Regions from separate parts of the Paenibacillus sp. FSL R7-277 genome, predicted to be linked through region 2. Evidence: predicted binding sites of a transcription regulator. Region 2 holds the regulator's gene; each other region holds the start of a gene.
The links. Region 2 encodes Rex, which represses fermentation and respiration genes when NADH is low (regulators of the CRP and FNR family bind a similar motif). Its sites were predicted from a motif close to TTGTGAAATATTTCACAA; they were not measured.

Region 1 (3,286 bases), on a different contig from region 2:
ACGATATAGACCTCCGGATGTCCCCAGACCCAGAACAGGTTGGCCCAGAGCATATCCATCCCGCCGTTGGCCATCGTGAAGAACTGGGAGCCGAAGAGGCGGTCGAACATCATCATCGCCAGCGCTACGGTAAGAACCGGGAAGGCGAAGACAATGATAACGTTGGTGATAAGTACGGACCAGGTGAACATCGGCATCTTCATCAGCGTCATGCCTGGTGCGCGCATTTTGAGAATCGTTACGATAAAGTTAACCCCGGTGATCAGCGTACCGATACCGGATATTTGCAGGGCCAGAGAGTAATAGTTGTTCCCTACGGTCGGGCTGAATTCAAGACTCGCCAGCGGGAAGTAGGCTGACCAGCCCGCATCCGGCGAGCCGCCGATGACGAAGGAAATGTTCAGCAGCATGGCGCCCATGAAGAAGAGCCAGAAGCTGACGGCGTTCAGCCGCGGGAAGGCAACGTCCCGTGCGCCGATCTGCAGCGGAATGATTACGTTCATCAGACCGATGATAAAAGGCATGGCCATGAAGAGAATCATGATCAGACCATGGGTGGTGAAGACCTCATTGTAATGCTGCGCATCGAGGAATTTCATTTCCGGCGCAGCCGTCTGCAGACGCATCATCATCGCATCTACACCGCCGCGGAACAGCATCAGCAGCGCCGCGAGGATGTACATGATCCCGATTTTTTTGTGGTCAACCGTGGTCAGCCATTCGCGCCACAGATAGCCCCATTTCTTGAAATAGGTAAGCCCTACGAGAATCCCGATGGTTGCCAGTGCAATACTGATCATGGCCCCGTATATCAAGGGTTCGCCGTGAACCTTAAATTTGTCCAAATCCATTAGGGTAGCTCCTTTCAGTGTGTTGCATTAAGCTCTTCAGAGAGCTAGTGTCCTTCATGTGTGCTTTCATCGACAGGGGAGCTTGGCAGCGGCTGATCGACTTCCGGATCAGGCTTGCTGTCGAATTCCGTTCCGCTGGACGGCTCGGGAGACGGATGAATTTCCTTGTTATCCTGATGCTCCGGATTGCCGTTGTCCATATCCATCTCCTTGCCGCCGCCGCTCATATGATCTCCGTGATTTCCCGGAGGAGGGCTGAACTCCAGATGGGTGGAGGAATACGTTTTGCGTCCGAGGTAATCCGTGGCCAGTAGGCCTTTGAATTCTTCCTCAGTCAGCTTAGGTGCAGTTTCCTTCACTTCCTTCACCCAGTCCTCGTAACCTTTGTTACTCAGGACAAGTGCTTCGAATTCCATGTGGGCGAAGCCTTTACCGCTGAAGTTAGCATTCTTTCCGATATAAGAGCCTTCCGTATCAGCGGAGAGATGAAGCGTTGTCAGCATGTCGCTCATGGCGTACTTTTGACCGGCAAGCTGTGGAATCCAAAGACTGGTAATGGTGCCGAATGAGTACATTCTGAATTCAACTGCACGGTGTACCGGCATATTCACGTAGTTAACTGTTTCAATGCCTTCTTCCGGATAACTGAAATGCCATTTCCAGTTAGAGGAGGACGCATAGATGACCAGCGGAGTCTGATCTTTATAATCCGCAGCCACATTCTCCACTTCGGTTGTCGTCTTGACGGTTACAACAGACAGGAAGGCTACGATAATGATCGGGATAATAATCCAGATCGCCTCAAGGACTACATTGCCTTCCTCGTGTTTTGGAATGTAACCCTCATTACTCTTCTTCGCACGGTATTTCACCAATACAAAGATGTATAGGATGTAGACAACTGCCAGAACACCAAGCATTACAATAATTGAGAGGATAATGGTGTCAGATAACGTTCTGGCAGACGGCCCCTTCGGGTTCAGAACAGCGATCGAGCTGCATCCCGGCAGGAGAAGGATCAGGCTTAGAAACAGAGCGTATAACGGTCCCTTTTTTTTCATATAGAACTCCTTCCTTCAATACTACTTTTCATTCGCCGTTCATTAACGGAAGTACATTGATCTGTATCTATAGTAAGAACTACTTACCCATAATGCAAAATACATATTTTGTATAAATATATAAAATAGACCTTAAAAATGGCGAACAAGTTAAATATGTGTGATCAAATTGTTACAACTCCCTAAGGGTATGATAAAGATCACTGTAGTGGCGCACTTTAGCTAATTTTAAGGTTGTTCAATTTTTGTTCAAAATTCCGATATTGTTATTAAATTTGTCACAATTATTCTGTGCCAAAAACCGCTGATTTAACCGTGTAACGCCTGCTGTGACAGCATTCGACGAGAATTGCGTGCTTTCTGAAAATAATGGCGAACCCTCATTTATCATTGCATAAGAGTAACAATTTCTTAGCTTGCGGTTACAATCTCTCAAATTACGTTGAAAGTATATATGATAAAGTGATAGACAAATATACATAGATTGGAGACTGCTGCTGTGCGCATCAAGAAAATTCTGCTCTTATTCATGTCTTTATTCCTAATTATGGGGGTTGTGCAGGTCCCGGCTAACGCTAAAGGTGATAGCACTATTCTTAAACTCGGAGTCAACGATAAATTAAGCAAGGTTGAAGCTGTATCCGTAAAAGGCACCTATTATGTACCGCTGCGCGCGCTTGCGGATGAGCTGAAATGGACCCTTACCGGCCTGACGGACGGGATTCACGTAGCCGGCGGGACAGGTTCGCTTACCCTGCTGAGCAAGGACGGAGGTGCGGTACTGAAGGATGGGACTGCCGTGCCTATGAGCACTTTCGTACAGGACGGCAAACTCATGGCTCCGCTGAAGCTCAGCGGTTACCTCGGGTATAGCATTTCCTATGCGGGAGATAAATATTTACTTCGTGTGAAGGACGGCTCGGCGCAGCTTACCGATGCAGCCTTCACCGATAAATATGCTGCCGAGCTGAAGCCGGAGGCTCCGGTAGCTCCAACGAATCCAGCGACTCCGGTTACACCAACTGAGCCGGGCAAGCCGGGCCGGACCGTATACCTGACCTTCGACGATGGCCCGTCAGCCACGACTGGCGACCTGCTGGACATCCTCCGTAAATATGACGTACAGGCAACCTTCTTCATGCTGGGGAACAACATGAATCAGCATCCCGCCCAGGTGAAGCGGACTGCGAAAGAAGGCCATGGCTTAGCGCTGCATGGCGTGACCCACCGCCAGGAGAAGTTCTATGCTTCACCGGCAGCGGCGCTTGCCGAGATGTCGGGGGCCAATGCGACACTGAAGAAGCTGACGGGAGCCAGCACCACCTTGATCCGTACGCCATACGGAAGCAAGCCGTATTTCACCAAGTCCTTCAG
Region 2 (3,286 bases):
GAGCGATATCATCCGCAAGGGCGACAAAATGCTCAGTGAGATGCGTGACACGGACAGCCAATCCTCCTCAGACAGTCTTGTGACCGATATCGGCGGGTTATTCAAGGATCTGGCATCCATTAGAGAGCAGATCCGCTTCTTCATGAGTCTGAACGATGAGAATATCGTGTATTGGCTGGAGGGAAGCGGTAATTATAAGGGCAAGTCGCTGCAAATGTATGCTGTTCCTGTAGATGTCAGCACCCAGCTCAGGGAGCTGTTCTTCGATAAGAAGAAGAGCATTATCCTGACCTCGGCCACCTTATCCGTGGATAAATCCTTCCAGTTCATGATTGATAACCTGGGTCTTGGCGAGGCTGCAGAGCAGCGGCGTCTGATGACTGCACTGCTTCCGTCGCCATTCAAGTATCGTGAGCAGGCTCTCCTGGTCATTCCGCGGGACTTCCCGAGCGTCAAGGGGAGTATTGGGGATGCCCGCTTTGTGGACACCCTCGTGCACTCCCTTGCTGAGACAGCTGTAACAACACGGGGGCGGATGCTGGTGCTGTTCACCTCCTACAAGATGCTGCGCCAGGTGTATGAACCGCTGAAGGAGGCACTTGCCTCACAGGATATCGCGGTACTCGGACAAGGTGTGGAAGGCGGCAGCCGGAGCAAGCTGATCCGCCGCTTCCAGGACAGCCCGGCTTCGGTCTTGCTGGGTACCAGCAGCTTCTGGGAAGGGGTGGATATCCCGGGAGAAGCATTGACCTGCCTGGCGATTGTCAGACTGCCGTTCCAGCCGCCGAATCACCCGCTGGCAGAAGCGAAGTCAGAGCTGCTTCAGGCACAGAAGAAGAATCCGTTCATGAAGCTGTCCGTGCCGCAGGCTGTCATCCGCTTCAAGCAGGGCTTCGGGCGGCTGGTCCGCACGGCGCAGGACCGGGGCATCGTAATTGTGTACGATACCAGAGTGATTGAATCGCATTACGGAAAGTACTTTCTGTACTCGCTCCCCGGTCCCAAGATGGAGCATATGCTCACCGAGCAGATGGTCCCGAGAATTGCCGAATGGCTGGATGACGGCGGGGTTTCCTAATTCATCTGCTATTGCTATTATTAATAAGTCATGATTATCCTGAAGATCCGTTCCCGCCTGTCCTGCCACTCCGGCAGGCGGCGGGGCACGGTTGCTATAATTGTACGGAATGAAGTGTAGGCTAACAAAACTTTTAAGGAGGAGAATACATGAAATCGGATAAAATATCGGAGGCCGTCGTGCGCAGGCTGCCAGTGTACCTGCGTTTCCTGAACGATCTCCAAAAACGTGAAATCTCCACAGTCTCTTCTCAGGAGCTGGGCCAGAAGCTTGACCTAAATCCCGCCCAGATCCGTAAGGATTTGGCTTATTTCGGTGATTTTGGCAGAAAAGGCATCGGCTATGATGTATCTTATCTGATTGAGAAGATCCGCCATATCCTGAAGCTTGACCAGCAAATTAATGTTGCACTGGTTGGAGCCGGTAACCTCGGTCATGCCTTGTCTAACTACAACGCTTACTTGAAGGATACGATGAAGATTACTGCAATCTTCGATGCCTACCCGCCGAAGGTGGGCCAGCAGATCAACTCGCTGGTTGTGCAGCCGATGGAGGAGCTAAGCAGTACCATCCGCTCGCAGGGCATCCGGATCGGGATTATTACCGTGCCTGACAGCGAAGCCCAGAACGTAGCTGATATTCTTGTGGATTCCGGTATCGAAGCGATTCTGAACTTCGCACCGGTTATTCTCAAGACGCCTGCCAATATCCGGATTCATGCCGCAGATTTCACCACAGATCTGCAGAGCTTGGCCTATTATTTGCATGATGGAAAGGATGAGGCTGAAGATGAGCAGTAAAATCACGATAATCAAGAACGGGCACTTTCTGGTTCCGGGCAGTGACAAGCCGGTTCTGAGCGGGTATATGACCCTGGAGAATGATCTGATTACTTACATAGGTGAAGCTGAGCCGGTAGTGGAGGATGGCGCTCAGGTCGTAGACGGCAGCCGTCTGCTGTTCATGCCGGGTCTGGTCAATACCCATGGGCATACGGCCATGTCACTGCTGCGCGGATACGGCGACGATATGGTGCTTCAGACTTGGCTGCAGGAGAAGATGTGGCCGATGGAAGAGAAATTCACTGGTGATGATGTATATTGGGGAACCTCGTTGTCCGTGCTGGAGATGCTGAAGGGCGGCACAACCACCTTCCTCGATATGTATGATCATATGGACCGGGTAGCGGAAGTGACCGAGCAGTCCGGTATTCGTGCTGTGCTGATGCGCGGCGTAATTGGGCTGTGCCCGGAAGAGGTACAGCAATCGAAGCTCGCTGAGGCGATTGCTTTTGCCCGTAACTGGCACGGCAAGGCTGACGGCAGAATTACGACCATGCTCTCACCGCACGCCCCGTACACCTGTCCTCCAGAGTTTTTCATGAAGTTTGTGCAGGCTGCCCATGATCTGGACTTGCCAATGCACACCCATATGTCCGAGACGCGCCATGAAGTGGAGCAGAACGTGGCCGACTACGGACTGCGTCCGGTCGCACATCTGGAGAAGCTCGGGATGTTCACCCGTCCTTCGCTCATTGCCCACGGGGTTCATCTGAATGATGAAGAGATTGGGATTCTGGCCCGCTATAACGTTGGCGTGTCGCATAACCCCGGCAGTAACCTTAAGCTGGCCAGCGGGGTTGCGCGTGTTCCTGAGCTGCTGCGAGCCGGGGTTAAGGTTTCCCTGGGTACAGACGGAGCGGCAAGTAACAATAATCTGGATATGTTCGAAGAGATGAGGCTGGCGGCTCTGATCCACAAGGGTGTAAGCGGTGATCCTACAGCGGTACCGGCTCCTGAAGCGCTGCTGATGGCGACGGAGTATGGGGCGCAGTCTATTTTCCTAAGCGGGGTAGGCAGGCTTGCCGCAGGGATGAAGGCCGACTTTATTGCACTTGATATTGATCAGCCGCATCTGCTGCCGCATACCGATCTGCTCTCCCATGCCGTATATTCGGCAAGTGCCAAGGATGTGGAGCATGTATGGGTGAACGGCCAGCAGGTTGTGAAGCATGGACAATGCCTGACACTTGATGAAGAAGCCATCCGCCGCAAAGCACAGGAGACGTTCGAGAGCCTGCTTAAACGGTAATTCAGGGGAACGGGAAAGGAAGCAGCGTGGTGAAGAAGAAGAGGAGAAAATGGATCTGGCTGGGGATTACCGTGGTGCTGCTCCTTCTGTTCGGACTAAGCCAGTTCTATGCCTACA
Region 3 (3,286 bases), on a different contig from region 2:
CTCTTTCAGGTATTTGCCCAGTACGGCCATATCCTGTGCAATTACTTGGCCTGGGGCGGAATTATCGAGAGTATAGTTGCGGAAATTCGGCTTGTGCAGGTCTTTGATCAGTTTGCCGGCATTGGTTACCGGGTTCATGCCCATACGTCTGTCGCCGGTTGGCAGAATTTCCGCCAGATCTGCGTTCAAACGGCCATTCTCATCGAACAGTTCCTCAGGTCTGTAGCTGTTCAGCCATTCAAGCAAGGCTGGTGCATGCTTCATGTTCTTCTGATCGACCGGAATCGGCACCTGGTGGGCACGGAAGGAGCCTTCGTTCGGCACGCCATCCCACGATTTCGGACCGGTCCAGCCTTTAGGGGAGCGGAAGACCAGCATCGGCCATACAGGGCGTGTAGTATCGTTATTTTCACGGGCATTCTTCTGAATGGCGGCAATTCTCTCTACGATTGTATCCAGGACCTTCGCCATTTCCGGGTGCATCAGATCCGGGTTCTCGCCTTCTACGAAGAATGCCTCCCAGCCGTTTCCGGCAAAATATGCGGTTAATTCTTCTCTGCTCATCCGTGACAGAATCGTCGGGTTGCTGATCTTGAAGCCGTTCAAATGCAGAATCGGTAATACAGCACCGTCTGTAATCGGGTTGATGAACCGGTTGGACAGCCAGGAAGCGGCCAGAGGACCGGTCTCTGCTTCGCCGTCACCTACAACGACTGCTGAGATCAGGTCAGGGTTATCCAGAATCGAACCCACGCTGTGCGACAGGGAGTAACCAAGCTCGCCGCCTTCATGAATCGATCCGGGTGTTTCAGGAGCTGCATGGGAGGCAACACCGCCAGGGAAGGAGAACTGCTTGAACAGCTTTTTCAGACCAGGGATGTCCTGAGTGATCTGCGGGTAGATTTCGGTGTAGGTTCCGTCAAGATAAGAGTTCGATACCATCACCTGGCCGCCATGGCCCGGGCCTTCAATATAGAACATGTTGAGATCATATTTAGTGATAACGCGGTTCAGGTGCGCATAGATAAAGTTCTGCCCAGGGATCGTGCCCCAGTGTCCGATCGGCTTCACTTTGACGTCTGCATCCTTCAGCGGTTCTCTTAACAACGGGTTATCCTTCAAATAAAGCTGGCCTACGGAGATGTAGTTCGTTGCACGCCAGTAAGCGTCAAGCTTTGCCAGATACGTTTTGGAGGAATAATCCACCTGTTCGATTGTTAATCCCATGTCTTTCCACTCCCTAAATTTTTCTTTGTAAATTGAATGTATCACTTCTACATTTACATCATACATCGGCATTTCAGAAATTCAATCTTTTTAGAAATTAATACGGTCCAATATTGTGAAATTTTGAACATAGTATGAATTCCTCTGCAAATCACGCACAAAAAAATCTTTATTTTTATAATTATGGATTAATTTGTTATACTAAAAAACGCTAAAAAGACCGGGATTCCGCCCGGCCTGCTATACCTCAGTTATGCTATTTACACCGTCCATCCGTTAATGCACAGATACGAAAGTGTTAAACTTCAGATACTCATAATGGAAGCGCATATGCGAGAATTCGAACGGCGTGCCGTTATCCAGGAAGAAGATCCCCTCCATAATCCCTACGGGTTCATTCTCCTTAAGATGGAGCAGCTCCTGATCATTCAGCAGCGAAGGCCCGGCAAAAATAGACAAAAAAGATTTGGTCACCGCCAGATTGCGCGACTCCTCCAGATAATGAAAAATCGACCCCTCAATAATCGTCTGGTCGAGATTTTGCACAATTTTGATCGGAATATATCCCGTCTCAATCATGAAAGGCGCACCTTCAAACAGGCGCAGACGCACGATCTTATACACGAAATCATGGGGCATCAGGAACAAATCCCGCTGAATCTCCTCCGTGGGCCGGATGACCTCGAAGCTCAGCACCTTGATCTCCGGCTTCTTGCCGTGCATCTGGAAGTTATCCGACACCCCCAGATTAGAGCCTTCGTAATTGAAGATCGAATCGTTCTTTATGTATAACGGATTGATGAAGGTGCCGGAGCCGCGTTTCTTGAAAATAATGCCCGAGCTCTCCATCTTCATCAGCGCACGCTTAATGGTACTGCGGCTAACCTGATACGCCTCGCTGAGACTGCGCTCATCCGGCAGCTTCATATCGGCGTACTGCCCGGCAAAGATCTTCGTTTTGAGGTCAGCAATAATCTGCTTGTAGACAAATTGGGTCATGGGGTTCTCCTTCGCCGGAACTTTGCAGAACGAAATATTCAAGATTAAATATATCATAATTTAGATAGGGCAAAAAGGATGAATCCACGGATTCACCCTTTTTGACGCTTGTTGTCCCAATCCCTATACCATTTGACAATCTCCCGGCTCGGTTTCTCCGCAACCTCTGCTTCCATGACCGTTTCCAGCAATACATACTGTCTTTGCACCAGAAAATGAAAGCCCATTCTATCCGATATTTGCATGTACAATAATTGCGCCTGCTCCTCTAACGGATAGCGGGTGCAGACCTGTTCAATGTGCTTGAAGGCCTGTTCATATTCTGCATTCCCCATATACCAGCGGACCAGATTCAGCTTCAGCCGAATCCACTGCAGCTGGAATCTCTGCCGCTCAAGCTCCGCCCACACATAATCGTACCCCTCCAGATATTCGCTCTTGAACAGCTTCAGGATTCGTTCGTATTCGGGCAGTGTGTCATTCGAGAGCTCTAACCCCGCTTGGATAAAGCGGTCAAACTCATCAACGTCCAGGCAGATTCCATTCAGCTTGAGCAGATAGCCGTCCGCCGTATTTTGCAGGAGAATCCGTTCTCTGCTGAAGGGCTCCAGCATTTTGCGGATATGATACACAGCCGTATATAACTGCGGATAGGCCCTGTTCGGATCAAAATCAGCCCACAGCAATTCAATCAGAGTGGCTTTACTGACCACTTTGCCGCGATGATGCAGCAGGTAAAAGAAGATTTCCTGCGCCTTCGCCGTTCTCCATTGCAGTGACGGAAGCTCCTGACTCCCTTCGTAGATCCGGAAGGCATCGAGCATCAGCATTCTCCAGCTTGTCTGCGCTGACGCTGCCCGGCCTGCCAGGCCAGGCTTCTGCTGAGCATTCAATCTCCGAACTGTAAGCTTCAGACGGTCCGTATGAATCGGCTTAAGCAAATAATCCAGGGCATTCAGCTCAAAAGCCTTGATCGCATACTTATCATATGCCGTTACGAATACAACCTGCAGATCGGGTCTCCGTTCCAGCAGCCTTTCCGCCAGCTCAATCCCGCTCA

Region 1: the regulator Rex is predicted to act here: its motif matches at 2,179-2,196, upstream of qoxA (cytochrome aa3 quinol oxidase subunit II).
Region 3: the regulator Rex is predicted to act here: its motif matches at 1,341-1,358, upstream of C173_RS15980 (phosphoketolase family protein).

The regions. Positions count from the first base shown of each region.
Region 1 covers NZ_ASPX01000110.1:9,123-12,408, forward strand. The annotation lists gene qoxB (cytochrome aa3 quinol oxidase subunit I) at 1-851, opposite strand, end outside; gene qoxA (cytochrome aa3 quinol oxidase subunit II) at 896-1,912, opposite strand; gene C173_RS28050 (polysaccharide deacetylase family protein) at 2,412-3,286, shown strand, end outside.
Region 2 covers NZ_ASPX01000064.1:32,339-35,624, reverse strand. The annotation lists gene dinG (ATP-dependent DNA helicase DinG) at 1-1,078, shown strand, start outside; gene C173_RS18490 (redox-sensing transcriptional repressor Rex) at 1,228-1,878, shown strand; gene C173_RS18485 (amidohydrolase) at 1,868-3,169, shown strand; gene C173_RS18480 (cell wall elongation regulator TseB-like domain-containing protein) at 3,199-3,286, shown strand, end outside.
Region 3 covers NZ_ASPX01000045.1:97,923-101,208, reverse strand. The annotation lists gene C173_RS15980 (phosphoketolase family protein) at 1-1,227, opposite strand, end outside; gene C173_RS15975 (GntR family transcriptional regulator) at 1,504-2,226, opposite strand; gene C173_RS15970 (response regulator) at 2,319-3,286, opposite strand, start outside.